Halioglobus japonicus: one gene and its partner. Each later gene encodes a partner of the first gene's protein in a complex. Links are inferred from orthologs where the notes say so. Each region holds a gene or a part of one and is shown on either strand. Other genes may lie near its edges. The genes, in order: BST95_RS11625 and cgtA.

The links.
Region 2: the proteins of BST95_RS11625 (region 1) and cgtA are in contact, whole or in part, in a crystal structure (PDB 8BFT), measured with the Escherichia coli proteins. The link is inferred for Halioglobus japonicus from one-to-one orthologs.

Annotation. Positions count from the first base shown.
Region 1 is NZ_CP019450.1:2,442,512-2,457,411, reverse strand. Bases 13-2,906 are described here. They hold BST95_RS11625 (glycosyl transferase family protein), read left to right. Parts: upstream 13-901; coding sequence 902-1,912; downstream 1,913-2,906. Other genes in these bases: trmA (tRNA (uridine(54)-C5)-methyltransferase TrmA), read left to right, coding at 1,920-2,906; BST95_RS11630 (TusE/DsrC/DsvC family sulfur relay protein), read left to right, coding at 578-895; tusB (sulfurtransferase complex subunit TusB), read left to right, coding at 293-574; tusC (sulfurtransferase complex subunit TusC), read left to right, coding at 13-291. Outside these bases: more of tusC, read left to right, coding at 1-12; more of trmA, read left to right, coding at 2,907-3,023; BST95_RS11615 (hypothetical protein), read right to left, coding at 3,025-3,918; BST95_RS11610 (dUTP diphosphatase), read right to left, coding at 3,923-4,528; BST95_RS19740 (hypothetical protein), read left to right, coding at 4,838-5,071; BST95_RS11600 (DUF3267 domain-containing protein), read left to right, coding at 6,167-6,970; BST95_RS11595 (hypothetical protein), read right to left, coding at 7,437-7,727; BST95_RS11590 (hypothetical protein), read right to left, coding at 8,231-8,494; BST95_RS19735 (hypothetical protein), read right to left, coding at 9,031-9,438; BST95_RS11580 (hypothetical protein), read right to left, coding at 9,915-10,316; BST95_RS11575 (hypothetical protein), read right to left, coding at 10,416-10,739; BST95_RS11570 (EthD domain-containing protein), read left to right, coding at 10,934-11,311; BST95_RS11565 (hypothetical protein), read left to right, coding at 11,484-12,155; BST95_RS11555 (AsmA family protein), read left to right, coding at 12,567-14,900.
Region 2 is NZ_CP019450.1:1,220,952-1,235,926, reverse strand. Bases 4,053-7,021 are described here. They hold cgtA (Obg family GTPase CgtA), read right to left. Parts: upstream 6,157-7,021; coding sequence 4,948-6,156; downstream 4,053-4,947. Other genes in these bases: rplU (50S ribosomal protein L21), read right to left, coding at 6,720-7,021; rpmA (50S ribosomal protein L27), read right to left, coding at 6,445-6,702; proB (glutamate 5-kinase), read right to left, coding at 4,053-4,947. Also shown: polynucleotide adenylyltransferase PcnB, read left to right, coding at 1-690; folK (2-amino-4-hydroxy-6-hydroxymethyldihydropteridine diphosphokinase), read left to right, coding at 687-1,229; BST95_RS05800 (deoxynucleoside kinase), read left to right, coding at 1,220-1,876; panB (3-methyl-2-oxobutanoate hydroxymethyltransferase), read left to right, coding at 1,885-2,676; more of proB, read right to left, coding at 3,826-4,052; more of rplU, read right to left, coding at 7,022-7,031; BST95_RS05765 (polyprenyl synthetase family protein), read left to right, coding at 7,313-8,275; pgi (glucose-6-phosphate isomerase), read left to right, coding at 8,389-10,023; BST95_RS05745 (mannose-1-phosphate guanylyltransferase/mannose-6-phosphate isomerase), read right to left, coding at 12,856-14,265; 3-hydroxyacyl-[acyl-carrier-protein] dehydratase FabA, read left to right, coding at 14,478-14,975. UniProt on the Escherichia coli protein: An essential GTPase which binds GTP, GDP and possibly (p)ppGpp with moderate affinity, with high nucleotide exchange rates and a fairly low GTP hydrolysis rate.

The DNA of each region.
Region 1 (14,900 bases):
GATCTCGCTCTGGCACTCGGCGCCTTTGAACAAGACTTTGATCTCGTGTTTATGGGCCAGGGCGTACTGCAGCTGCAGCGCGAGCAAGCCAGCGAGGCCATCGGCCAGAAAAATGTTGGCCGTGCACTGTCATCACTGCCTCTGGTGGATATTGAATCTGTCTATGTGGAAGCGGATGCGCTCAAGCGCTACGGCCTCTGCGCAGAGGATTTGATACTGCCGGTACACGCCCTCGAAGCTGAAGGCATCAGGGCACTGCTCGCCGATGCTGATCACTTGGTGGGCTGCTGACATGATTCTGCATACCGTTGCCACACTCAGTACTCTCGCAGATTGCCTGGCGGTAGCCGGCGCCGACGACAGCATCTTACTCATGGGTGATGGCGTTTACGCGGCATTGGCCAATAGCGAGCTCAGCCAGACGCTCAAGGCCAGTGGGCTTCGGATCGAGGTTATGGAGAGCGATGCCAGCTCCGCGGGTATTGCCCAGGAACTGCTGGCCTTCCCCGCTACCGACATGGCCGGCTTTGTGGCACTGACCGAGGAATACCCTCGTCAGCTGGCCTGGTACTGACCTGTGCTTTCCGCCTCGGCATTCGACCAAGAAGGCTTCCTGCTGAACCTGGATGACTGGTCTCCAGATGTCGCCCGGCAGATTGCCGCCGCTGAAGATATCGCACTCGGTGACGGCCACTGGGAAGTCATCGAGCTAGTACGCAGTTACTACCGCGAATTCGACGCCTCTCCCGCCATGCGCCCTCTGGTAAAATATTGCGCACTCAAGCTCGGGCCTGACAAGGGCAAGAGTATTTACCTGATGAGCCTGTTTCCCGGCTCGCCGGCCAAACTGGGCAGTAAAATTGCCGGCCTGCCAAAACCTGAAAATTGTCTCTGAGCTACTGTGACCACTGACTTTCAAATTCCTCGCGAAGAACACCCCTTCGCGCCCTACATTCGCATACTCGGCAAAGGCAAGACCGGCAGCCGCTCGCTGGATCGCGACGAGGCGCGCACCGCATTTACCATGCTGCTGCGCGGCGAAGCCGACCCCATGCAAGTTGGCGCCTTCCTCATGTTATTGCGGGTAAAAGAAGAGACTGGTGAAGAGCTCGCCGGCTTTGTGGACGCCTGTCGCGCCGTGATGACAGCGCCCCCCGCCTCCCTCAACGCCGACCTGGACTGGCCCAGTTATGCCGGTAAACGGGCCCAACACCCGTGGTTCCTGCTCTCAGTGAGCCTGCTGGCCCAGGCCGGATACCGCGTATTCCTGCACGGCGGCGATGGTCACACCCAGGGCCGGCTGTACACAGAACAGGCCATGCGCGCGCTGGGCCTGCCCGTGGCAGACGACTGGGCCCAGGCGGCCCAGCAACTCGACACTGATCAGCTTAGCTACCTGCCCCTGCGCCACTTCTGCGCGCCATTGAATCAGCTCATGCAGCTGCGCCCCCTACTGGGCTTGCGTTCGCCGGTAAACACCCTGACGCGCATGCTCAACCCCCTGGGTGCATCCGCCAGTATTCACAGTATTTTTCACCCGGCGTATGGCGCCCTGCATCACGCCGCTGACAAATTGCTCGGACAGCCGCGCTCACTGGTCTTCAAAGGCGATAGCGGCGAGGTGGAGATCAAGCCACAGGCCAAAACCCGCCTGCTGCTGTTAGACGGCGAGCAGGAATCCGAGCAGCTGATGGCGCGCACGATTGATGGCAAAGCACCCGCGGTGGAACACCCGACCACAGCACCCTTACAGGCTCTGTGGCGCGGCGAGAGTCACGACAACTACGGCCTTGATGCAACCCTGGCAACCACCGCCGCTGCACTGCTGGCACTCGGTTATGCCGACGACCTGCCTGCCTGTGAGCTGCGTGCGCAGGCACTGTGGGACGCACGCAACAAGGAGCAGATCTGACATGCCCATGAGCAACGTCAAGCCGCAGGACTACGATCAGCTCCTTGCGGCAAAGCGCAACACGGTACAGGCACTGCTCTCGCCCTGGTGTCAGGGCGAGCCCGATGTGTACCCTTCCCAACCGACCGGTTTTAGGATGCGCGCCGAGTTTCGAATGTGGCACGAGGGCGACGCGCTCGATTATGTGATGTTCCGCAAGGACGACCCCAAAACGCCTGTGCCCATCGAGAGCTTTCCCATCGCCTGCGACAGTATCCAGGCACTGATGCCGATAATGCGAGCGGCGCTGGCGGGCAACGAGGCGCTTCGGCGCAAACTTTTCCAGGTGGAGTTTCTCGCCACACTCTCGGGCGAAATGCTCGTGACCCTGATCTACCATCGCAAACTGGAGGAAGACTGGGAACAGCAGGCCGAAGCGCTGCGGCAGCAACTGCAAACCGACTCTCTCGGTCTTTCGATCATCGGCCGCAGCCGCAAACAGAAAATCGTGCTGGGCAATCACTGGGTCACAGAACAACTCAACATCGAGGGGCGCACGTACTCCTACAACCAGTATGAGCAGGCCTTCACGCAGCCCAATGCCCGGGTCAACATCAACATGATTGAGTGGGCCTGCGAGCGTGCCGCTGAATTGGACGGCGACCTACTGGAACTTTACTGCGGCAATGGCAACTTCACCCTGCCCCTGGCCAGGCATTTCGACGAGGTCATCGCCACCGAGCTCGCCAAAACATCGGTGCGCGCAGCCCGAGAAAATATCGAAGCCAATGCCAGCGACAACGTACAAATCATTCGCCTGGCCGCGGAGGAAGTTACCCAGGCCATGCAGGATGAACGGGAATTCCGGCGCTTGCGCGATATCCCCAAGCCGCTTCAGGATTACGACCTGCGCACGGTATTTGTGGATCCACCCCGGGCGGGGCTGGACGATGCCACGGTGAAAATGGTGCAGCGTTTCGATGCCATCATCTACATTTCGTGCAATCCGCACACGCTGGCGGACAACCTGGCGGTGCTGAGCGAAACACACCAGGTGCAGCGCTTTGCCATGTTTGACCAGTTCCCCTACACCGACCACATGGAGTGCGGTGCCTTCCTGCAGCGGAAGTAAATTAGCAACGGATACCCAGCGCCAGTAAGCCACGCCCCAGCACTTCGTCGAGCCGCTCTGCGTCGGCGGCGTTGACCTCGAGACTGTGCAGGCCGAGCTCCCGATACAGCTCGCGCTTGCGCAGCCGCTGCGAAATTTCCCCGGCGCTGATATCGCTGTCCCAGCAATCGATATAGACATTGCCCGCCGGGATATAAAAATCCGCGGTAATAAGTTCTTCTGTGGGCAGTGCCCGCTTGAACGCGTGCGCAAGCTGGGCGAGGTACAGCCAGTTACACACGCGCATTTGCAGCGGTGTATCAAGCTGGTGCCCATCAACACCCACGCAGCTCACGGATTCAGCCGGGCTGGCAAAAAGATCCGGCTCAGCCCCCGCGTCCGCGGGTTCGGCTGTCGGGATCTGGTCCGATTGACGAGTCAGCTCGCGATGAATCACCGCGTGATCAATAATTTCGTGGGGCCAGGTCACGTAGTAGGCGCCACTGGATTCGCTTTCTTCCTGCTTACCCCCAAGCGACTTACCCAGCTCGGTCAGCTCCCATCCGAGAATGGAGTGATGCTGCAGGCCGATCTCTGCCAGCGCCCGGTTAATCTGGCGCGCGTGCAGACGGGGGTAATAACGGCGCATGGACGCAGCCGTAATACGCTGATTGGATTCAATAGCCGCTAGCAACGGGTGGTGGTCCAGCGTTTGCGGCCAGACAATGTATCGGCCATAGCGACGGCTGTTCTGGTAGGAGCCGCCTTCAAACTCGCCTTTTGGGAGCAGCGTCCAGGCGTCGCCGCTGCGACGTATCCAGCCGTAGTCGCGCAGCGTGGCAAATAACTGCTGAACGGGGATATCCAGCTTTTTGGCCAGCGCTGTGGTGGAGAGTTTGCTGTCGTCGTCGGCCACGTGTTCAGTCCAGGGCGAGCTCGCGGTAGCGTTTTTCCAGTGCAGAATACACCTGGGATGCAAAGTCCTCGGCGCCTTTATCCAGCGCGTCTACCACTTCAACCAGGTGCTCGTTGTCTTCCTTGCCCGACCAGTTCTTGATGTAGGTGCCGTCCTTGTAACCATGATCCTGGCGGAAGAAGTTCAGCACGTTCTTGCCAACGTATGCAGTGTAGAGGCTGTCAAAATCGAGTTCCGAGGCCAGCATCAAATCCCAGAACAGGCTCACGGAAAACCCTTTGGTCTGAAGGCAGTTCAGCGCCAGCGCCTCAGTGGCCTCACGCACGCCTTCACCGCTAGGTTGGTGGGCCTGAATGTCGGTTTCCATCTCGGTGGCTATGGCGTCGATGGATTTGCCTTCCACAAACAGCGCCGACATACCGAAGTGCCATATATCGATCGCCTCCAGGCGCACCTGCTCAAGGTCCGGCTCCTGCTTCTTCCACCACTTGAAGCCGTAGTGGTCGATTAACTCGCCGCACTCGATCCATGCAGCGCGATACCACTCAAAGTGCTGCTCCACCCACTGCGGATGCACCCGGGTATTCATTTTGTCCTGCATGGTCAGCATGTTAATCAGCGCTTGTTTCAAGGAGAGCCTCGCGAATTCTGGATGTGGAAAGGCAGGAAGAATAACAGATTTTGTGTGAATGGTGCCCGGAGCCGCCCCTAGCAACTTGAAGACTTCGATGATGAGAACATGAAGTTACGGATGCTGACAATAGATATGCGGCGCAACACGCTGCGCGGGCGGATGTGCGCACATGTACGGGATGACCGGCTGGCGTGTCTGGACACCCTTTTGTCGCCCACGGACATGTTCGAGCGTGCCCGACCCCCTTACGCTATCTGTGACCAACCACTAGTAAGGAGAGTAGTGATGGGCAAAGGCTTGCGCAATAGAGAATTGGGATCCCAGGTCAAGGAGCTGACCGGAGGCCAAAGCGAGTCAGTTGACAAGGTCGACGATCTTTTCGAGAAGCTTGCTGAATTGGAAACGATCGACGGCTTAAGGTTGACTCAGACGAGTGAAAATATTCGCGCGCTCGAACTAGGAATAACGTACCTGTGGGCGATAATCGTAACTGGCTGGATTGTGACCTATATGGCTTAGTGGCCCGCACTCAATTGCCGCCAACCCTGCCCCATTCGAACCCACCTCTAAGCCCCCGTGGCTTTACACCGGGTAATACCGCGGCATGGCTTGGGCTTGGCGGCGGGTAGCGGGGATTAGAATGCAGGCCCACCAAGTTCCGCTTTGGGGCCAATAGCAGTCATTGATATTTCTCGCAAAAGCACTTGCGAACAAAGTAGCCTGAGATTGCTATCACTATGGTCGCTCAAACAAGCACGTACTCTTCTATATTCCTGATAGTACTTCGCATTCAAAATTTAAGTAGGTCGAGTCAACCCATGTGGCGTGCATATCTTTGTCGCATCTATCGCTGTAGATCAAGGGTACCAACATTCCTTCTATTCTACTGACTCCGATTCTATGCTCTGCGAACTCCTTAGCCGAATATTCTTTCTAGGGGGTATTTTCGTAAGGTCCAAGCACATCAGCGTATTCAGCGGATATTGGCCATAGAATCTGTAAACAGTGATCTTCCCCTCTGTATTTTTCTTTGGTGACGGCCAGCACTTGATCTTAGCTATCCCCTATGGGGAAAACATAAGCGTCACCTGAAAGCACAACTTTGTCGCCTTCAATAACGGGTAATCGCCCCGCAACGAGAACAGTGAGTACAACCAAAAATGCTATGTGTATTGCGATAGCAAATAGACTTACAATCGACACCACCAAATTTTCGATAGCTTCCATAGCGTGTGCGCATTCTAAGGATTGGAAAATCGCAGCCGCCCGGCCCAGCGGTACTGAAAAACAACTCCCGATTCCGAGCGTGCATAGATCGTTTAGGCTCCCCTGCAGAGGCCCGATCTCATAGCGGAGGATCTCTGTCAGTTCATCGAACTGCAGAAGACACAGCGGCAGCTCTGCATGAGATCTCCGTTCACAATGACGTTTAGCGCAGGGCTATGTGGCCAATATGACGAAGCTTTTTTGCTTGAAAGCAGTGCTATTTTCATAGGACGCCTTCTTTCTTTTACATGTGCCGCTATTTAATAGTTAATCAGGCAGATATAAATGAGAGTGTGCGATATAGGTACTCGTCCAGTGTAGCGCGTGTAATGATCTTGGGAGTTCAGGATGAAAGTTGCAGTAATATGGGTAGCAAGAGTGGCTTTTCTGTATTGTTTTTATCAGATACTGTGTGGGCCTTATCACGTCATCTTTACCATTGGTCTTGACTCGCCTGAAATAAAAGAGCTCTGGGGTGCTGTCTTCCAGATGTGGTCTTTTTACATTCCTGCCGCACTTGTTGCTCTGGTGCTAGCTATTCCTCTCAGTCCTCGTATACCTGATGAGATTCATTTTCGATGGGGTGAGATTACAACAGAGCCGATACCAACTCCGGAAGTTCCCGAGAACTGCAAGCCCCTCGCGTACGATGTCTCAACGAAAACATTTGTTGTACTTTGCACCGCAGCAGGCGTACTTGTAGCCGCACCGATCGCAGTTTTATCTAAATTACTCGGGATTCTTCCACCGAATGAGCCGGTTTATTATGTGATAGCCGGTATCGGTGGCTTTTGGATGGCGCCCTTTCATGAGGGTATCCATGCAGCTGCAGTTCCTGCGCGTTTTAGAGAGAGTCTATGGTTTGGTGTTTGGCCTAAGCGTCTGCTGATGTATGTGTTCTTTTCTGCAGAGCTCTCAGTCGGCAGGATGGCCTACATCCTCATGCTGCCGTTTCTGCTCCTTACGGTCCTGCCAATGATCGCTACAGCCTTTACTAGCCATGAAACCGCGTACTTTATCGCTGCCTTTGCTCTTGGGCATGCTATGAGCTGCGGAGGAGACTTCATGTCATTACTGTTGATCCTCCGAAAGACGCCGGCAAAAGCGGTTTTGCTGTTTACGCACAACAGACTCTTTTTGAAAATGCAGTAGCTTGAGGGACGGCGGTAATTTTAATAGGAATACTAGAGAAAATATTCTTGAATATTGCTACATGCGATGAAAGGTGGATGTTCGATCTCTTGCAAGTCGCGAAATATAAATCCCAATGAGGGAATGAAGATGAAGAAAGGCATTCAGAGCATCACACCTGCTCAATCCAAAGCGGTATCTGGCGGGCTTCGCCCATCAGTGATAAGCGTTAGCCCCTAAAGGACGCGTCAAAACAGTTTTAACGGCATGGAATGTATATACCGTTTATACGGCATGTATAGTTCAATGATCGACGAAAAAAGCCTCACATATTGTCCACTTTCGCCTAAAATGGGCACGCATTGCCGTAAGTCAGATGTCCGCTTTGGGGCCAAAAGCGGACGTTCATAACGCCCACAACAAGGGCCGCTGGTACAGCGGCCCCGATTGCTTGTGCTTGTTATATGGCCGCCTATTTTAGAGCGCACTAGTGGCAAATCTCCGGCGGAAACGTATGAAATACATAGACCTCACCATCTATTAGTGCCTGCTCATAGTATTCGAGGTTATCGCTTTCAGCATAATCTTCGCGTGCAACTAAACTTTTCTCTTCGAGTGTGCGAATCGCCCAACCATGGCTTTCAATATCTAGACGAGCCTGCTCCTCAGCAGATTTTGGCATTGCCTGGTTAATCCAGCAGTTTACGTATGCGCCCCCATATTGCGCATTCTCATCAGAGTCATATTTTGGTTCTACTTCAAATTGCAAGTAGATCATAGCGAGGCCATATAACGCTTCAAGCTGGGGCGGCCGTGAGGCCGTCCCGGCGCAAAGCGCCCTTGCAGCCTTGACTTGTTAATGTGCCGATCATGACTCCCTCTTTACAATAAGTAGCAGTGCACCCCAAACCACAAGCCCTACAACGACGCTAGACGTAAGATATATTTTCCAGAACTCGACGGAAACTACAGCACTTGCCCACAGTTTTTGAGGTAACGTCATAGGAAGCATCCGATCTGAGACATAGCCCTCTAGTTCTCTCGGGGCAGCGAGTCCATCAGCTGAGGCTCGAGAGCCGCTTCGTTTACGTGCTGTCCCTCAGATGCAAAGAAAATGTATGCGAATGGAGCCAATAGCCCGACAAGCATCGCGTACAGGAGGAGTCTACGTTTTCTCTTTGCTACGAGCATAGGACTAAGGCACTTTAACGCCTCGGTTTGCGGCGGACCACGCAGTGGGCCGTCCGAGCCAAAGGCGGCAACACCGACTTGTTATGTGCTTTAGACATTCCAGCCGTCACCATGATGAGAATCTTCATCTGACGAGCGATAATATTCGGATTCCTCTTGGCTGATACCGTCACCAGAACTCGCGGAACCACCAAGCAAGCCCGCTACTACAAGCCAGACCACGCCCGCACCAGCCACGCCAAGGGAGGCAAGAACACTCTCACCAGATTTGTAGGCCTCAACCCCGAGATAAAGCCCTACAAACAAAATGATGGAACCTACAATCCACTTAAGTGATCCCAAAGCTTCGTTCATGGACTAATCTCCAGGCACATAACGCTTCAAGCAGGGGCCGCTGTAAAGCGGTCCCGGCCCGCAGGGCCCTTGCTGCCTTGACTTGTTATGGGGCCGGTTCTTCATAGGATTAGATTGCCTCTAAATCAGTTACTGGAACGACTAGATCTCCAGAGCCATCTCCTGGCTCCACTAGATATTCCACCGGATTGGCGTATGAAGCGATACTTACGACAGCTGCACCCTTACCGATGCCAGGTCCCCGCCTTATTGCTACAGAGTCATTTATGCAGAATGGGAAGCTCTCGCTTCTCTTCCCTTCATAGAAGTCCCTATCTATGGCGTCGTGAGTCACTGCTTAGGCACCATAACAGCTAGGTATATGGAAAAAGTCAGTGTGCATCGAAGATCCTTTTCAATGTGAATGTCCGCTTTGTGGACGTTATTTGCCCTCAAATTTACCACATTCCCCAACGGCAGCTAAGGGGCCAATAGCGGACACTCGCTACCGTCGCGAGCAACGGCTGGCAGTAAGCCAGTCCGCCTGCCTTGCCCTGTTAGGCAATTTCCGATTCCCTCGTGCCCAGCATTATTAAAATCTCTGGCTCATCTTCGAACTCAGATACCTCAACGCCGGGAAATGGTCCATTCGATTCAATGATTCTAGTTTTAAAACTCAATGGATCTCCAACACCTATGTCTCTAACCATATCGTCATCTAGTTCCGTGAAGTTTAAAGCCAAGAAGTCACCTATCAAGAACTTATCTTTGAATGGCACCTCTATTCGCGGCATCTTGAGTTGGATAAAAGGAGAATTCATAGTGGAATCTGTTTCTATACGAACCACAGAACCGCTTGCTACTAATATCGAGCCAGCCAATCTAGATGATATATCGGCTGCACTCGAACCCGACATAAACAGTCCTGCTACTTCAGTTACTAGCTCTGACCAACTAAATTCCATGTTCTTCCTTATGCCTAACGCTTGCAGCAGCGGCGACCGAGCAGTGGCGAAGCCACTGGTTGGGCGTCCGGCCCCAAAGGGGCGTACTGCCTGCCCTTGTTAAGTGTTTCAACGGTCACCATTAGCCTCTATGGTAAAAATCGACTCGGTTTGCCTGCCGCCATTTATAGGGGCACTCTGGCGCATAGAAAGCCTTTTTCCATTCACTTTCGGTCGGGTCTAGTACCCTGCCTAGGGTCTTGCACTTTATACATTCTACTTCAAGGGTTTGATCATCCGTCGCTGTAGAGTAGACCCACCATGAATGGCTACAGTCAGGCGGGTCATTTTCCCAGTCGTCGCGCAATGCATACAGGAAGACATTGATCATGTATGCAAGCTCTCTGAATTTGATGATTATGAACACACCAGACACTTAACGCTGCGAGCTGCGGCAAAAGTTCGCTGAGCGTACTTTTGCCCGAAGCCTCGCCTTGCTATGCGCTTTCATACAGAGACCTTAGCTCGTTCATGTTGCCCGAAACGTATAGTTCGATTGCCTTACGAGCTTCTTCGGTCGAAAAATTTTGAGTATCCACACTAATAGTTCCGAGTTTAGTGCCAAGACCAAACCAACGCTTCTTCTCGCCAGGGAAAAGGCATTGTGAAACAAACGTTAAGCTTGAGCCATTTTTGAAAGAAGAAACCCATATCATATTTTTTTTGGGGAGCGTAATCAGGGATAGTGTTGGAGAGCATTTCTCTAGCTCCTCAGCCAGAGCAGACTGACCTTCCCAATCAAAGGTATCAAAGGCTTCGAGCGCTCCAGCAGCATCGACTAATCCAGCCTCTTCCGACTCGTCATGAGAATGATGTGCGTATTGATAATTCAGGTGCATAGCTTACTCTCCGGGCGCATAACAGCTGGTTACTTGGAGACAGTCAGCGTTCATCATAATTCCTTTCAATCCGAGAGGCCGCTTTGGGGCCAAAAGCTGTCATTTCTGGATGACCAGGTCGCCCTGTTGAAGTCTGATTGATCTTCCATCAAATAAAACTTCCTCCCAATTCTCAGGCCTATGTGACTCACAATCATGTGCAACGACATAATTGTCATAATTTGGATCACCAGTACCTGGCAGCGTAAAGAACTTGGAGCCACCCGTTATGCCGTAACTCTCGCATAGTTCTAATTGCTGAATAGCAGTGTCAATTCTATTGATTAACCCTATGTGTTCAGCCCTGTCGGCTATCGAGCCAAGTACCTCAGTGGATTGAAGCTCGACCAGATAGTCTTTCAGCTTATCAATGGCAGGGTTCATCGAAGCCTGCCATCCGGGTGAGGAAAGAAAACTGTGTTACATGCATCGAAAATCCTTTTCAACGTGAATGGCAGCTTTGTGGACGAAAGCTGACATCAGCCAGCCCAACCCAGAACGACCGCTTTCACCTATAATCAGACTTAGGTCTATCTTTAGAACAGTCTAGGACTGGACAGCGAGGCAGCAAAAACGACATGTTGAAAATGATCTTCTGTGTACGAAAGAAGAAAGGTCTTTCAGATGAGGAATTCTTTGATTACTGGCTCAAAAGTCATGGTCCCCTTGTAGCCTCTCAAACAATTTCGTTGAATATCAAACGCTATGTCCAAAGTCATGCGGTTGACGGTGAGTTCGGACATGAGGTTTCCGCTGCACGCGGGATGAAAATTTCAGGTTTCGACGGTATCGCCGAGATTTGGTGGGATAGCCGTAAAGAACTGGATCTAGCGCTACAAACAGAAAATGGACAGGCGGCAAGCGCCATTTTGGCTGAAGATGAGGCTCGTTTCATCGATATGGAGCGGTCTACCATATTCTTCACCGAAGAGCACTGCGTTTTCCAAGCGCCGTGAAATGAGTGGCGGCTAAGAGGTGATAGCGGACCTTTCTGGATACCTAGGCCAGTTAAGCACTTCAATGCCCGCTTTCGCCTGCAAGCAGCCGCAATATCGTGCTGAAACATAATGCAGCTGATATTTTATAGTTGTATCAAGCAGCCCGAGTATTTATGGGAACCCAAATAATATGAACGAGACGCCTCGTCCATCCCGGCTGGCGGCAATATTAGTTCTGGGCGCAGTGCTTGCTGCAATGGCAGTTACGGGCTGGCAGCTCCTCAGCATCCCAGACTCCTTTGAAATTAAGCGACTGATCGAGGATGCGGGGCCAGTTCAGCTGGCGGGACAGTCGGCAATCTTTACTGCGTTCGGCCTCGCCTGCCTGTTTGCCCTACTCGACCGCGAGCGCAGGGTAGCGTATGTGCAGTTGAGCTATCTGCTGATGTTCTACGCACTACGCGAGGCTGATTATCACTACGAGCTCTCGGATCACGCCAAGGCGACTCAGTTCAAGCGCTTCTTTTCACATGAAATGATCCCCTTGTCGACAAAGCTCTTCCTCGCAGCGATCGTCATCCTGTTCCTCGTCGTAATGTACCGTTACCTGAAAGCACAACTACCTGTGTTCCTGCGCTCGCTCCGGGTGCAGCTACCCTGGGCTATATTTGCCTTCGCCTGGGCGGTTGTGTTTTTCCTATCGCAAGCGATCGACCAGATACCCGTTTTCCACAATGTGACGGGCCAGGTATTCGAAGAGATTTTTGAATCCGGCGCGGAATTTCTGGTGCTAATCGCGATGATTCTGTTTCGCTTGCAAGTTGATTTGGACAAAGTAGCTGGAGCCGGAAGTCGGCTTTGAGGTGGGAGCGGACCGTTGGTTTAGACTCGATCTTAAAAGGATTTTCAGGTCGGGTAACTTTCTATATCAAGGACGAATGGTACATCAAGCCCTCCAGTTAATCATGATGTCTACATTGGTTCTGCGTCACATAGAGCCAAAAATTTCAAGATCATAAAGAATCAGATCAACCTAATATTTATGGTGCCCGGAGCCGGAATCGAACCGGCACGCCGATTAAGGCGGGAGATTTTAAGTCTCCTGTGTCTACCAATTTCACCATCCGGGCGGAGGGATCAGGCTGCAGTTACAGCCCTCTGGGAGGGAGCGCATCATAGCATCAGGGCATGGCCGCAGCCAAGAGAGAGGTCATCAGATCACTTTGAACGCGTGCTACACTTCTCTACACCTACATGTGCCGGCCCACTTTCCATGCGAAAACTGCTCATTGTCGCCCTGCTGTTGTCTGTGCTGCTTGCACTGCCACTGCTGGCGATGCGCTCTGAGCGGACCCTGGCGTTTCTGGCACACTGGGCTGTCGATACCTTTACCGACTATCGCCTCAAGCTGGTATCACCGGTGTTGCGGCCTTTCGAGCGCAACGTATCCGCGGCGGAGATCCACGTCTATCCCGAGGATAATGACGCGCCGCCCTTTCTCACGGTGTTGGACTTCGAGGGCAATATTGGCTGGACCGATCTGTACACGACAAACCTCGTGGACACCCGCTTGAAGGCGCAACAGGTCATTTTGTATACATCTGATACGGACAGTACCAGCGACCCCGCTCCCAGAGAGTGGCTGAAGTACATTGGCTGGCTGCCGGCCGAGCTCAGTATCGGCCAGTTCCACCTGGTTACCGCGAGAGAAGAGGTCTTTATCTTTCCGCTGGAAAATGTAAAGGGCGGCCGCCCTAACGACCAAACCTTTCTCGCCTCAGCCCGCGCCCAGTATGAGGGTGAGCCGCTGGACCTGAATGTCGGCCTGAACGCCCTGCTCGAAGAGGGCCACATCACCGCCGTCAAGTTCAACGGGGAGTTCAGCGCACCGGTCTCCAATAGTGTCGTGCAATTACGCGGCGACGTGCACGGCACCGCCGACAGCTTCAATTACGACCTGCAGCTCAACGCGGACTACGCTGATGTATCTGAATTTCTGCGAGGCTTTAACGCCCGTGGCGAGCTCGAGGGCCGCTTATTGCTGCAAGCACAGATGCGCGGCGATGCCGATGGGTTCGTGTTGAGTAACGCCCTTTTCACCCTCGACAATATGCCCGCCTACGGCATCGAGGCCGCAGGTACCCTCGACTACGATATCAGCGGCGGCGGCGAGTTAAGGCTCGATGCCGCCGGCGAAATCTCTTCCATGGACGTGGTGCTGGACTGGCTCGATGTCGACCTGCACAGCCTGGGCCGGGCCAGCGGCAACGCGGTGATTACCGGCACCGTTCGCAACCCGATGATTGATCGCTTCATGCTGCGCAGCGAGGCCGACAGCGGCCTGGTGGTGAACGCCATTGGCCGTGTAGATCCCTTCCGCATGGGGGACGCCGAAAACAAAGTTAGACTGGATGTTGCTGGGCCGTCAATCGCAACCTTGGAGCAGTGGACCGGCCCGCTGCCTTTTGAGCCCGGCGCGTTTTCTGCATCTGGCCTGCTAGTAGGACGCCATGGCAGCGTGTCATTGAGAGATCTCGTGGTCGAAGTGGGTGACCCGGACGAGCTGATCTTCAGGCTCACCGGCAGTGCCGGCAGCTTGGATGGTATGGACAGCGAAGGCATTGCCGCAGCCCGCGACCTGGACCTCACCTTGAGCGTCGATTCCCCCGACAGCCGCTACCTGGGTGAGATGCTCGACATACCGATTCCCGCCGGCTTCGTGCTTGACGGCGAGCTGACACTGAAAGGTACTGGTGCGATACTCGAACCGGTTAATGGCCTGTTCACAGCGCGCAGCCCCAAACTGGATTTCATCTTCGTGCCTCACGCTGCGAAGGTCACCCCAATGGCCCACCCTGTAATCACGGATACGCTCGCTAGCGTGGCCATTACCCTAGACGACGTGAGCGCCCTCTCTGAATATATCGATGTGGATATTCCCGCCCGGGGACGACTCGACGGCAAGGCAGAACTTACCCAGTACGGGGAACGCCTGGCGCTGAACAATCTCAAAATGATTGTAGACGGCAATGAACTACAGTTATGGGCCACCGGTGAGGTTGATCACCTGGTACCACTCGATGGGATAAAGCTGAAAGGCCGGTTCAGCGACATTCCCACCGCTCGCATACTCAATCGTGCGCTGGACGGACTCGACTATCAGAAACCACTCGGCATGCTATCGGGCAGATTTACCGTCGACTACAGCGGCGGGAAACTCAATATTCCCTCGTTCACCATCGAATCCGACGACAAACAGGGGCCGCTATTACTTACTGTCTCTGGCAAGAGCCTGGACATCACCGGCAGGCTAAATGTGCAAAGTGATATTGATTACCGCCTGCGCGACCCAGACCTGCTTGAGGCGCTGACCGGGCTGCGCATGAACCCGCTGCAGGGTCAGGGCAAGATCCAGCTTTCACCATCAGAATTTGTTTTATCCCATACCGGTGAAATTGGCGATTCGGTAGCCAAGCTTGATGCCAGAGCAAGTTTGAGCGCTGGCAAGCTTACGGGCCTGACGGCCGCACTAAACAGCCCACTGCTTTACCTGAGCGACCTGGGTCTGCAGGCAGAAGTCGCTGCTGAAGGCTATAGCCCGGTCGAA
Region 2 (14,975 bases), 1.2 Mb from region 1 along the record:
AGCGACACCGCAGCCGCCATCCCCGAATGCGCCCACCTGCTGCGAGACATTCCCGCCGCCCGCCTGTTTGATGAGTTTCTCAAATTGTTCCTGTCCGGCTACGCGGCGGCCACCCTGGAACAACTGCTACGCCACGACCTGCTCCAGTTCCTGTTTCCGGAAACGAGCGAGCTTTTGCTGGAGGATGAGCACTACCTCGCCCTCGTACGAGCCGCCATGGCCAATACTGACGAGCGCATCGCCCAGGACAAACCGGTTACCCCCGCCTTCCTGCTCGCCGCGCTGCTGTGGCCCGTGGCCAGTCGCCTGGCCAGCCAACTTGAGGCCCGGGGCGAGCCGCCCATGCCTGCCATGCACAGCGCAGCCCAGCAAACCATTGCCGAAGCGGTTCAATTCGTATCGATTCCGCGCCGCTTCAGCCAGCCCATGCGCGAGATCTGGGAATTTCAGCTGCGTCTCAAAAAGCGCCAGGGGAAAAAGGCGGCGGAGCTGGTGGAGCATCGCCGATTCCGGGCCGCCTACGATTTCCTGCTGCTGCGCGAACAGGCCGGGGAGGAAACCGATGGCCTCGGTGAGTTCTGGACCCAGTACCAACACCTGGCACCGCAAGACCGGCACCGACAGCCAGAACGCGACGGGCCGCGTCGCCGCCGACGCCCGCGCCGTCGGCGCAGCAACAAGAGCGAATGATTCGCACCTATATCGCCCTGGGCAGTAATCTGGCCCAGCCCCTGACCCAATTGCGCCAGGCCGTCATGGCTCTGGCCAAACTTCCTGACAGTCAGTTGATCGCCAGTTCGCTCGCCTACCGCAGCAAAGCCGTGGGCCCCGGCGAGCAACCGGACTATCTGAATGCCGTCGTCCGTATCGATACAACCCTCACCCCCATCGCACTTCTGGACGCGCTACAGGCCATTGAAAACCAGCAGGGGCGCCTGCGTACCGAGCGCTGGGGGGCGCGGACCCTCGATCTAGATATGCTGCTCTATGGCGAGCAAACGATCGACGAACAGCGTCTGCAGGTCCCTCACCCGCGCATGACAGAGCGCGACTTCGTGCTGCAACCACTGGCCGACATCGCGCCACCAAAAATGATGCTGCCGGACGGCCGCGAACTTGATACATTACTAGGCCGATGTCCCAGGGGTGAACTGGTTCGCACAGAACTGACTATCGCCCCGGACAATGCAGGCCCAGATTCGGAGACCCGGCCATCAAGATCGACCTGAAGGGGCGCAACCCGCCCGCCTACATCGCCGTCGAGGGCCCTATTGGGGTCGGCAAGACCACGCTAACCAAACGCCTGGCAGCCACGTTCAACTACCAGACCTTGCTCGAGGAGGCGGAGCAGAACCCGTTTCTTGAGAAGTTTTATCGCAATCGCCAGCAGGCCGCCCTCGCCACCCAACTATTCTTTCTGTTCCAGCGGGCACAAAAACTCCAGGACCTGCGCCAGGCTGACATCTTCGAGCCCGTTCGAGTGGCGGACTTCCTGATCGAGAAAGACCCACTGTTTGCACGTATCAATCTGGACAGAGAAGAGTTCCAGCTCTATGAAAAGGTGTATCAGCAACTGACCATCGATGCCCCTAAACCCGATCTGGTCATTTATCTGCAGGCGTCCACTGACGTGCTGCAATCGCGAATTGATCAGCGTGGAATCCCCGCCGAACAGGCCATCGATAGGGATTATCTGGAGCGTCTGAACGAAGTGTACAGTGAGTTCTTTCTATATTACGATGGCGCCCCCCTGCTAATCGTGAATGCCAGTGAGATCGACCTGGCCAACGGCGAGCGGGACTATGGACACCTGGTGGACTACATGCTGGATATCCGCAGTGGCCGCCATTATTTCAACCCAACATTTTTTGGATAGTCTGCGCCATGGCCAAGGTAACCACCAGCACCCTGGACAAGATGAAAGCCGCCGGCGAGAAGTTCGTCTGCATCACCGCCTACGACGCCACCTTTGCGCGACTTGTTAGCGAGGCCGGCGCTGAAACTATTCTCGTGGGTGATTCCCTCGGCATGGTCCTGCAAGGACACGACAGCACCATCCCGGTCACTGTCGATGACATGGCCTATCACACCGAGTGCGTGTGCCGCGCCCAGCCAGATTCACTGGTAATCGCCGACATGCCTTTCATGAGCTACACCACCCCCGAGCAGACGATGGCCAACGCCACAGCCCTCATGCAGGCGGGCGCGCAAATGGTCAAAATGGAGGGCGGCACTTGGCTGTCGGACAGTATCAGTATGCTGGTGGAGCGCGGTATTCCAGTCTGTGCCCACCTCGGCCTCACCCCCCAGTCTGTCAACCAGTTTGGCGGTTTCAAGGTTCAGGGCCGCACCCCCAAGGAAGCCAAGTCGATTCTTGCTGACGCGGTAGAGATTCAGGACGCCGGCGCCAGCCTGCTGGTGCTGGAGTGTATTCCCTCCCACCTGGCGACAGACATCAGCGAAAAGCTCGATATTCCAGTCATTGGCATTGGCGCTGGCGCTGGCACTGACGCCCAGGTATTGGTGATGCACGACCTGCTTGGCCTGTCCGAACACACGGCGCGCTTCGTGGAAAACTTCATGGACGGACAAACCACCATCCAGGGCGCCCTGCAAGCCTTTGTGCAGGCGGTAAAAGCCGGCCAATACCCTCGCGAAGAGCACAGCTACAGCTGATTTACTGCACCGTTTTGGTGCACAAAAACCCACCTCGCTTTCGATTTTTTGTGATCCATATACCCATTTGTTACAAAAGAACGCTTCCTAAAGTAACAAACGGCGTGAATTTTTCATAAATCCCCATTGCCCACACTTGGGGCATGGGGCATACTTGCCTGCCCTCAAAAGCTGCACAAGCTTTAGGGGAATTCAGTGAGTGTTATTTGCTGGTTTAGCATCACCACCCACCGCGTGGTAGAGGGTTAGATATGCGAACTTACAACAATGCCGCCCAACTGCAGGCTGCGCTCGGGAAACTGCGCCGCGAAGGCCAGACCATTGCCTTTGTGCCCACCATGGGCAATCTGCATGAGGGTCACCTCGATCTGGTCCGCAAAGCGCGGACGCTCTGCGACATTGTCGTCGTCAGCATTTTCGTCAATCCTCTCCAATTTGGCGCCAACGAAGATCTGGATGCCTACCCCCGCACCATGGCCGCCGACAAAGAAAAGCTGTTCAGCGAAGGCGCCCAGGTTTTGTACGCCCCGGCGTGGAAGACATTTACCCCGAGGGCATGGCCGCCCAGACCGTCGTCCAGGTGCCCGATCTCGGTGACACACTCTGCGGAAGCAGTCGCCCGGGCCACTTCGACGGCGTAACCACGGTGGTCAACAAGCTGTTCAACATCGTCCAGCCGGACGTGGCGGCTTTTGGCGAGAAAGATTTCCAGCAGCTGTCGATTGTTCGCAAGATGGTTCGCGACCTGTGTATGCCGGTGAAGGTTGTCGGCGTTCCGACGCGCCGCGACGAGGATGGCCTTGCCATGAGCTCGCGCAATGGTTACCTGACCGGCGTCGAGCGCGAGATCGCACCGCTACTGCACGAGACTCTGAACAATTGCCGCGAAGCCATTGCCTGCGGTTTCGATAATTTCCTGCAACTGGAATCCCACGCCCGTATGAAGCTGCTGCAGGCCGGGTTTGAGCCGGATTATTTTGCCATTCGCGATGCCCGCACCCTGCGCGCAGTCACTGAATACAGTGAAGAGATAGCCATTCTGGCCGCGGCCCGACTGGGCAGCACTCGCCTGATCGACAACGTGCGTCTGTCACTCAACCCCGCCGAAGACTGGGGCATGCTGGCGGACGGCTAAGTCGTCTCACCGATTCAGTTAATCACCAGATTATCCCGGTGCACGAGCTCCTCGCCACCGGTGTAGCCCAGAATTCCCTCGATCTCGCTGGACGCAGAACCCATGATCTGGCGGGTTTCAACAGCACTGTAATTCACCAGCCCACGGGCAATTTCCCGGTTTTCACTGTCGCGACAGGACACCATGTCGCCGCGCTGGAAATCACCCTGCACGCCGCGCACGCCCACAGGCAAAAGGCTGCGGCCTGACTCGCGCAGTACCCGCACAGCGCCATCATCCAGCGCCAGACTGCCGCGCACCTGAACCATTGAGGCCAGCCATTGTTTGCGCGCATTCTGCGGCTGCTTCCCGGTCCGCAACCAGGTTCCGATATTATCGCCAGCAGTCACCCGCGCAATCACATCCTCAACGCGGCCGCCGGCAATCACGGTTTCCGTACCGGACCGCGCAGCGACGCGCGCGGCCCGCAGCTTGGTCACCATACCGCCACGGCCCAGTGCACCGCCTTCCCCGGCCATGGCATCCAGCTCCGGCGCATTGACGTCGCTGCTCTGTACCAACTCCGCTGCGGGGTTCTGCCGAGGGTCTTCGCGGTACAAGCCCTGCTGATCAGTCAGCAACAACAGCGCATCGGCGTCGATCAGGTTGGCCACCAGTGCACCCAGCGTATCGTTGTCGCCAAAGCGAATTTCGTCAGTCACCACGGTGTCGTTCTCATTCACCACGGGCACTACGCCAAGGCCAAGCAGGGTTTTAAGCGTGCCACGAGCATTCAGGTAGCGATCGCGCGCAATGATATCGTCGTGCCCCAGCAACACCTGGGCGGAGATAATGTCATGTTCAGCGAAGGCGTTCTCATAGGCCTGTACCAGTACCGATTGCCCGGCAGCGGCGGCGGCCTGCAACTCGTGCAGCAGCTGTGGGCGGGCACTCATTCCCAGGCGCACAATGCCGGCAGCCACGGCGCCGCTGGACACCAGCACCACTTCGCAGCCGCTGGCCCGCAACTGTGCCAGCTGCGCCACAAGCGTGCGGATCATGTTCTCGTCGAGGCCGCGGCCGTCGTCCGTCAGCAGCGCACTGCCGACCTTGACGACCCAGCGACGGCTGGCGCTTATCTCGGCTCTATTCGTCATTCAGGGTACGTACTCAACATCCACGTCATAGTCATCTTCGTCCCAATCGTCGCCATCCTCGGCATTGGCATCGGCATCGGCATCAGGTCCGCGGCGGCGCTGACTGCGCAGCTCTTCAATGCGCTGGCGCGCCTCGTCCTGCATGCGGTGCTGCAACTCCACATCCGCCAGCGCCAGCTCGGGGTCAGCCGCCTCGCGCTCACGCAGCTCTTCCAGGTAGGCCATGAGGTCGCCACACAGGCGGTCGGTACCCTCGCTCTTGATCGCTGAGATCTCGTAAACAGGGCCCTGCCAGTCCAGTGCCTCAAGCACTTTGGCTTTGCGTTCGGCGAACGTCTCGGCATCTACCAGGTCGGTCTTGTTGAGCACCAACCACCGCTCGCGCTCGGCCAGTGTCGGACTGAAGCGTCCGAGCTCACCGGCAATCGCCAGTGCAGCATCTGCCGGTTCCACGCCGTCATAGGGCGCCATATCTACGATGTGCAGCAGAATTCGGTTGCGGGTCAGGTGCTTAAGGAAGCGGATACCAAGCCCGGCACCTTCCGAGGCACCCTCAATCAGACCGGGGATATCGGCCACCACAAAACTGCGATGAGCCTCGACTTTAACGACGCCGAGGTTGGGCACCAGAGTGGTGAAGGGGTAATCAGCCACTTTGGGCTTGGCGGAGGACACCGCGCGAATAAAGGTGGACTTGCCGGCATTAGGGAGGCCGAGCAGGCCCACATCCGCCAACACTTTCAGCTCGAGTTTCAGCGAGCGGATCTCACCGTCGCTGCCGGGCGTCGTCTGCCGCGGTGCGCGGTTGGTACTGGATTTGAAACGGGTATTTCCCAGGCCGTGGTAACCACCCTGGGCCACCTTCAGCTGCTGACCATCCGCCTGGATGTCACCGAGAATCTCACCGGTATCTTCGTCCAGCACCGTCGTGCCCACGGGCACTTTGAGCACGAGGTCATCGCCGCTCTTGCCGGTGCAGTTACGGCCCTGGCCGGCCTGGCCGGGCTCTGCCTTGTAAGTGCGAACAAAACGGTAGTCGACCATGGTGTTGAGGTTGTTATCCCCCTCCAGGATCACGCTCCCGCCGTCCCCGCCATCGCCCCCATCGGGGCCGCCTTTGGCGATGTACTTCTCACGGCGAAAACTCAGGGCACCATTGCCGCCCTTGCCTGCATGTACTGTGATGTTCGCTTCGTCTACAAACTTCATCTTGGTTGCTCCGGTGCGCTAGTTCCGTGCGCCCCGGCAAAGATTGGTTTACCGCTGGACCCGCCGTGAACCCGTCCATGGAGGCTTATAATCGGCATCCCTGCTTCATACAGTCCATCGGTAAACCAGTCTCTGCCGCGTCGCTCGAGTGCGGCAAAAGCAGCAGGATAGCGTAGTTTCTTGCTGCTCACCGCACAGTCACTGAAGGTGCGCTCATTACTTCTTTGAAAGATAAAAAAAAGCCCCGTCATTTGACGAGGCTTTTTGGTGCATATCGCGTCAGTGCGATCAGGCGCTCACCACCTGAACGAACTTGCGGTTCTTTGGACCGCGGGTAACAAACTCTACTTTGCCGTTTTGCAGGGCAAACAGAGTGTGATCCTTGCCCATGCCTACGTTTTCACCGGCGTGGAACTTGGTGCCACGTTGACGCACGAGAATGTTGCCTGCCAGGACTTCCTGACCGCCGTAGCGCTTGACGCCAAGGCGTTTACTCTCGGAATCGCGTCCGTTACGGGTACTACCACCAGCTTTTTTATGAGCCATTCTTCAAACCCTCCTGTTTACGCCGAAATACCAGTGATTTTCACTTCGGTGAACCACTGGCGGTGGCCAGTTTCTTTCCGATGGTGCTTACGACGGTTGAACTTAACAATTTTCACTTTCTTATGGCGACCGTGGGCAACCACTTCAGCGGTGACCTTGGCGCCGTCTACGACGGGGGTGCCAATTTTGACGTCTTCGCCTGCGCCGGCCAGCAGAACCTTGTCGAACTCGACAGTTTCGCCAGTGGCGGCTTCAATTTTTTCCAGCTTGAGGGTTTCGCCCTCAACTACGCGGTGCTGCTTACCACCGGCTTCGATTACTGCGTACATATTGCACTCCGTTTAATTAGCCTGCTCGCATTTGGAAAAAACCCTTATAAATCAAGGGGGCAGAGCCAGGCACAAACAGTTGGTTAAAGCATCTGCGGCAACCCATAGGGTGCAGCAGGAGTCAGAGGGCGGCGATTTTACTGAAAACCACCCACCCTCGCAAGGGTTAATTATTGGCTAAAAACAATAGCTTGCGCTGGCCGGGACCTCTGCCGCCGTGCGCTTGACAGGGGTGGGGCTGGCCCTAGCATGCCCGGGCCATTTCTTGTTGCTTCATCTATATGCAAAACATACGCGCCGCCGTGGCCTCTGAGTTCGAGCAGGTCAACCAACTGATTGTTGAACAGCTCCACTCGGACGTGGGCATGGTCGAGAATATCGGCCACTACATTGTCGACGCCGGCGGCAAGCGCCTGCGCCCACTGCTGGTGCTGTTGAGTGCAGCGGCCTTGGGTCCTTGCCAGCAGGACCACATTAAATTTGCCGCGGTGATCGAATTCATTCACACCGCCACCCTGCTCCACGACGATGTGGTCGATATCTCCAGCCTGCGCCGCGGCCGGCCCACCGCCAACGCGGAGTTTGGTAACGCACCATCTGTTCTGGTAGGCGACTTCCTCTATACCCGGGCGTTCCAGCTCATGGTAGAGCTGGCGGACATGGACATTCTGCGGCAGATGGCTGATACCACCAACACTATCGCTGAGGGCGAAGTACTGCAACTGGTCAGGGCCGGCGATGCAAATACGACCGAAGCCCAGTATCTGGAGGTCATCACTCGTAAAACCGCCATCCTGTTTGCTGCAGGCTGTTACGGTGCGGCAGTACTTAGCGGCTGTGACGACGACCGGCGGCAGGCCATGCACGATTTCGGTCTGAACCTCGGCATTGCCTTCCAGATGATCGACGACGTGCTCGACTACGAAGGGGACCCGGCCACCATGGGTAAAAATGTCGGCGACGATCTCACTGAAGGTAAACCGACGCTGCCCCTCATCTACACCCTGGAGCACGGGACCGCAGAAGAGCAGACCCTGGTGCGCAAGGCGATTTCCGAAAAGACGGCCGAGGATATCGACCAGGTGCTGGCTGCCGTACAGCGCTGCGGCGCGCTTGACTACACCCGCTCGGAAGCCAAGCGCTATCACGACATGGCATTGGCTAACCTCGAAGAGCTGCAAGACAATGCGGCGCGCACTGCGCTGGCAGCGGTAACGGCGCTCTCAATCGACCGGGATCACTGATTTAGATTGCGTCCGCGGGCGCCTGTTTTTATACTCAAGGCCCCATCGCAGCATTCCTACAACCACAAAGCTGCCTACAACCACTCGCCGCACTAACAACAAGGACGACGGCAATGGCTGCTACCCTTCTTTCGCAACTTCCCAGCTTTGGGAAGCTCTCTGATATGGCGCTGGCGATGAGCGACAGCTCAGTCAACGACTTATTCACAACCGACCCTGAGCGCGCCTCGCGATACATCCTGGATGCTGCGGGCATCACGCTCGACTACAGCAAGCACCTGCTCGATGACACCGCCCTCGCGGCGCTCTACACCCTGGCTCGCGAGGCGGATCTGGAGCACGCAGCCACGGCCCTGCTCGATGGCACTGAGGTCAACAACACCGAGGCGCGACCGGCACTGCACAGCCTGCTGCGCGCGACCAGCGCACCCGGCCTGGAAGACAAACTGGCACAAGTACAACGCAGCCGAGCCACCATGCGCGACTGGGCCGAGCGCCTCAACAACAGCCAGCACCTGGGCTTCAGTGGCGCCGTCATTACCGACGTGGTCAACATTGGCATCGGAGGCTCTGATCTCGGGCCGCGCCTCGTCACCGAAGCACTGCGCCCCTTCCAGGGCGACGTGGCCTGCCACTACGTGGCCAACGTGGACCCGGCCGATTTACAAAACACCCTGCGGGACCTGAACCCGGACACCACCCTGTTTATTGTCTGCTCCAAGTCCTTCCGCACCGAGGAAACTCTGACCAACAGCCTGGTGGCCCGCGAGTGGATGCTCAACGCCGGCGCCAGCGAGGCCGACCTGGCCATGCATTTCCTGGCCATTACCACCAACCTCGAGGCCGCAACCGAGTTCGGCATTGACGCCGACAATTGCCTGCCCATGTGGGACTGGGTCGGTGGCCGCTACTCGGTGTGGTCAGCCGTCGGCCTGTCCTGCGCCATCGCCGTGGGTTGGGACAACTTTGAACAGTTCCTGGCAGGCGCTGCCGCCATGGACCAGCACTTCGCCGAGGCACCGCTGGAGCAGAATCTACCCGTACTGCTCAGCCTGCTGGAGGTGTGGTACTGCAATTTCTTTGGCGCCGGCAATCACGTCGTCCTGCCCTACGACAACGCGCTACAGCGCTTCCCGGACTTTCTCCAGCAACTCACCATGGAGAGTAACGGCAAAGGCGTGAGCAAATCTGGCCAGCCTGTGGACCACGCCACGGGGCCGGTGCTGTGGGGCTCAGCGGGCACCATGGGCCAGCACTCTTTCCACCAGCTACTCCACCAGGGCACCGAACTGTGCCCGACCGATTTCATCCTGCCGCTGACCACCCACACGGGCATGACCGAGCAACACCGCCGCCTGGTCGCCAATTGCCTGGCCCAGAGCCGCACCATGATGGTGGGCCGCTCGCTGCAGGAGGCGCACGCGTCACTGGTCGAGCGTGGTGTCGACCCAGCGCGAGCGGAGGAACTGGCACCTCACCTGGCTATGCAGGGCAACCGACCGAACTCCGTAATCACAATGGAAGCCCTCACACCAACGACCCTGGGCGCCCTTATTGCCCTGTACGAGCACCGCACGTATTGCAGCGGCGTCATGTGGGGCATCAACTCCTTTGACCAATGGGGTGTCGAGCTGGGCAAGGAAATCGGTGTCCAGATTCTCCGCATCATGGCGGGCGAGAGCACCAACGCTGCGATGGATCCTGCCACCGACCGCTTGATTGCTGCCTGGCAGAAAGCGCAGGACTAGGCCATTTCCGGCTATCCGCCCTGCCGACGGGCGATAGCGTTTCCTCGCGGCCGTATGTTTGCACCAGCAGCTACGGCCGCAGGGCAACTCGGCGTGGGATTGCTTTGCAATCCTCAGGCACGCCTCAAACACTCCCTGCGGAAAGCCCTTCGCTGCTTCTGCAAAACATAAGCACGGCCTGATGGCTCGAAAACCCTATCGCCCGCCGGCATGGCTCCGATCAAGCTAAACGCCAAGCAGGCTTGCGTGTAAAAGACGGCGCGTTATTTGCTCAGAGAACAGACCAGAGCAACGTCACTGGGTAGAGGTGGACGGAACCATCAGGCCACGCTTTTTGCGCAGCGGGAGGCAGCGCAGGGCTTTTCGTGGTGGGTGTTTGAGGAGTGTTTTGGAATTGCGCTGCAATTCCTACTCCGAGTTACGCCGCGACCGGAGCTGCCGGAACTGCCGGAGCGGAGCTTTGTGGCCGTTCCGCCCGCCTCTATCCAGTGACGTTACGACTAGCGTGCAAGCATCCCAAACCCGGCAGCGGTGCTCTGTTCCGGCTGCTGAATAGACTCAGGTCATACCTACTACCAAATATGGGGCGGAAAACGGTAATGAGCACTGCGGCTAGCCTTAACCCCTAGCCCTCGATCAAAGCAAGCAGCTCAGCAGTCTTGGACTCCATCAGTGCAACATCGCCCCGCGACTCAACGTTGAGCCGCACGACAGGCTCAGTGTTGGACATCCGCAGATTAAAGCGCCAGCTGCCGCAATCGACGCTCACGCCATCGGTGTGATCAACCTCACCCTGATCGCCATAGGTGGCTTCCGCTGTGGCCAGCACCGCCTTGGCATCGTCGACTGATCGGTTGATCTCGCCGGAACAGGGGTAGGCCGCCATGCGCTCCGACACCATGGTGCTCAGGGGCTTACCCGTGGTGCTGATCAGGTCGGTGACCAGCAGCCAGGGAATCATGCCACTGTCGCAGTAGGCGAAGTCACGGAAGTAGTGGTGGGCACTCATCTCGCCGCCGTAGGCCGCGTTCTCGGAGCGCATTCGCTCCTTGATGAAGGCGTGGCCGCACTTGGTCAGCACCGGCTGGCCGCCAGACGCCAACACCTGATCTACCGTGTTCCAGGTCAGGCGTGGGTCGTGAACGATCTTGGCGCCGGGCTCAAGCTTCAGGAAGGCCTCGGCGAGCAGGCCGACCACGTAGTAGCCCTCGATAAATTCGCTGTTTTCATCGTAAAAAAAGCAGCGATCAAAATCGCCGTCCCAGCCAATACCCAGGTCGGCGCCGTGCTCCTTGACCGCGGCGATTGTGGCGGCGCGGTTTTCGGGCAACAACGGGTTGGGAATGCCATTAGGGAAATTGCCATCGGGCTCATGATGCAGCTTGATGAACTCAAACGGTAAATGCGGCTCGAGCAGGTCGACAACCCGGCCTGCGCCGCCATTGCCTGCATCCACCACAATTTTCAGGGGCTTGAGCTTGCTCACATCAACATATGACAGCAGGTGCTCGACATAAGCGCCGGCCGTGTCCAGCGGCTGCAGCTGACCGCGCTCCGCCGCCGCTGTGAAATCATTCTGCTCCGCCAACGCCTTGATCTCTCCCAGGCCGCTGTCTGCAGAGATCGGCTTGGACTCCTCGCGCACAAACTTGATGCCGTTGTAGTCCTTGGGATTGTGGCTGGCGGTCACCACGATGCCCCGTCCATATTGGCATGGGAGGTAGCGAAGTAGATTTCCTCGGTGCCGCACATGCCGATGTCGTAAACATCGACACCCTGTTCCATGAGCCCCTCGCTGAGCGCCGCCTTAATAGCTTCGCTGGACAGGCGGATATCGTGACCGACCACAACGCGCTTGGGCTTGATGACCTCTGCGTAGGCCCGACCAATGCGGCGAGCGATATCTTCGTTGAGTTGATCGGGCACCCGACCACGAACATCGTAGGCCTTGAAACAGGTAATTTCGCTCACAACGCTGGCCTCAGTCCTTGCCGTAGTAGTTTTCGTAAACGTGATTGGTCGCTTCGACAAACCCGGGCACGGAGCCGCAGTCAAAGCGCTGGCCTTTGAACTTGTAGGCCATGACCAGGCCACGCTTGGCCTGGGTCTGCAAGGCATCGGTCAGCTGAATCTCACCGTTGGCTCCGGGGGCGTTTCCTCGAGAATCTCAAAGATATCCGGAGTGAGGATATAGCGACCGATAATCGCCAGATTGGAAGGAGCGTCTTCCTGGGCCGGCTTTTCCACCATGTCGTCGACCCGGTAAATGCTGTCGCGCAGATTTTCACCCTTGATCACGCCATACTTATGCACCTCGTCCATGGGCACTTCCTGGATGGCGACGATGGAACAGCGGAACTGGTGGTAGAGCTCGGCCATTTGCGAAAGTACGCCCATGCCCTCGGCATTGAGGCACAAATCGTCTGACAACAGGACGCCGAAAGGCTCATTTCCCACCAGCGAGCGGCCGGTAAGAATCGCGTGTCCCAGGCCCTTCATCTCGCGCTGGCGGACCATGGTAAACACGCCCTTATCGAGCACCGAGCGAATACTCCCCAGATAGGCCTCTTTACCGGTGCCGGATATCTGGTGTTCGAGCTCATAGCTGATATCGAAATGGTCGGTAATGGCGCGCTTGCCGCGACCGGTGACGAACGCACAGGTCGTCATGTTGGCCTCTATGGCTTCCTCAACCCCATACTGCACCAACGGCTTGTTCACGATGGGCAGCATTTCCTTGGGCATGCTCTTTGTCGCGGGCAAAAACCGGGTGCCGTACCCTGCCACGGGAAAGAGACACTTCTTGATCATCCTGATTCTCCTTGAAAAGACCTAATCACTGCGGCCGTATTGATCGTCAAATCTTACAATATCATCCTCACCCAGATAGGTGCCGGTCTGCACTTCAATCAGTTCGAGCGGAATGCGCCCGGGGTTGGCGAGGCGATGCTTGTGGCCGAGCGGGATGTAAGTCGACTCATCCTCGCCCAGCATGAAAACTTTATCTTCGCAGGTGACTTCCGCCGTGCCACTGACCACTATCCAGTGCTCGGCACGGTGGTGGTGCAATTGCAGTGACAGACGCTCACCGGGGTTCACCGTAATGCGCTTCACCTGAAAACGATCCGAGACGATCAGGCTTTCATAGCAACCCCAGGGGCGGTATACGCACTGGTGCAGGCTGTGCTCGGGGCGCCCTTCTGTCTTGAGTCGAGCGACAATGTTCTTAACATCCTGGACCTTGTCGCGCTCAGCCACCAGCACGGCATCGGCGGTCTCCACCACAACCAGGTTTTCTACGCCGGTGGCTGCCACCAGACGCGATTCACTGCGGAAGTAGCTGTTATCGCAGTTATCGATCATCACATCGCCCTGCACCACATTGCCACGCTCGTCGCCGGGGTGGACGTCCCACAGTGCCGACCAGGCGCCGACATCGCTCCAACCACAGTCCAGCGACACCACGCCACCCAGGCGGGTATTTTCCATCACCGCGTAATCAATGCTGTCGCTTGGGCAGGCCGCGAAAGCTTCCGCATCTGGCCGCACAAAATCCATGTCTGTCGCCGCGCTGGCCATGGCCTGCTCACAGGCGGTGCGCATGGCGGGATTGTGCTCACCCAGTTCAGCGAGATAAGCATCGGCGCGGAGCAGGAACATACCGCTGTTCCACAGGTAGCTGCCACTCTCGACGTAGGTTTTCGCGGTATCCAGGTCAGGCTTTTCGACAAAACGCTCGAGGTCGTATAGCTCATCACCCAGGGCGTCGCCACACTTGATATAACCGTAGCCGGTCTCGGGGCTGGCGGGTACCACACCAAAGGTCATCAGCCGCCCTTGCTGGGCCAGAGGAATAGCATGCGACACTGCCGCAGAGAAGGCAGCCACGTCCTGTATCACGTGGTCAGCAGGCAAGACCAGCAACAGCGCCTCAGGGTCATCCTGCACCGCACGCAGGGCAGCCAGGGCCACCGCCGGTGCCGTATTGCGGCCCGCGGGCTCGAGAATCAGCGCGCTAGCCCGCAAATCCACCTGGCGCAACTGCTCGGCCACCATGAAGCGGTGATCTTCATTACACACCACCAGGGGGGCGGTCGCCTCCAGGCCTGAGGTGCGCCGCAGAGTCTCCTGCAGCATGGACAGTTCACCAGCCAGGGGCTGGAACTGCTTGGGATGGGCCTCGCGCGACACGGGCCACAACCGGCTGCCCACGCCGCCGGACAGAAGAACGGGAGTCAACATGTTCAATCCTTGAAGTGAAACTTGGAAATCGACCTGCCTGCAGAAATAATGAAACCTCTGCGAGAGCACCACTATTCAAACATAGTAACCAAAGCAGTCCCTGCAAGCCACTCCCGACAGTCGCCTAGGCTGGACTTGTGGCCCGCAACTATTAGAATGGGCACGCTTCCCAGCCCGCAACGGGCGACGGACCTAATTAGCCTGGAAACAACATGACTGGAAAAAGCGCGTACGCCAAGGACGAATTGGTAGCCTGCGGCCACGGAGAGCTCTTTGGCGAAGGCAATGCCCGGTTGCCGGTGGACAATATGCTGATGCTTGACCGCATCACCCATATCAGCTCCGAGGGCGGCGAGTTCGACAAGGGCGAGATTGTCGCCGAGCTCGACATCAATCCGAACCTGTGGTTTTTCGACTGCCACTTCCCGTCCGACCCGGTAATGCCGGGCTGCCTGGGCCTTGATGCCATGTGGCAGCTGGTCGGCTTTTTCCTGGGCTGGCGCGGCAATCCGGGCCGCGGCCGCGCTCTGGGCTGTGGCGAAGTGAAGTTTACCGGCCAAATTCTCCCGACCGCCAGCAAAGTGGTCTATAACATCAACATGAAGCGCGTCATCGAACGCAAACTGGTGATGGGTATCGCCGACGGCAGTGTTTCCGTAGACGGCCGTGAAATTTATACAGCAAGCGACCTGCGGGTCGGCCTTTTCCAA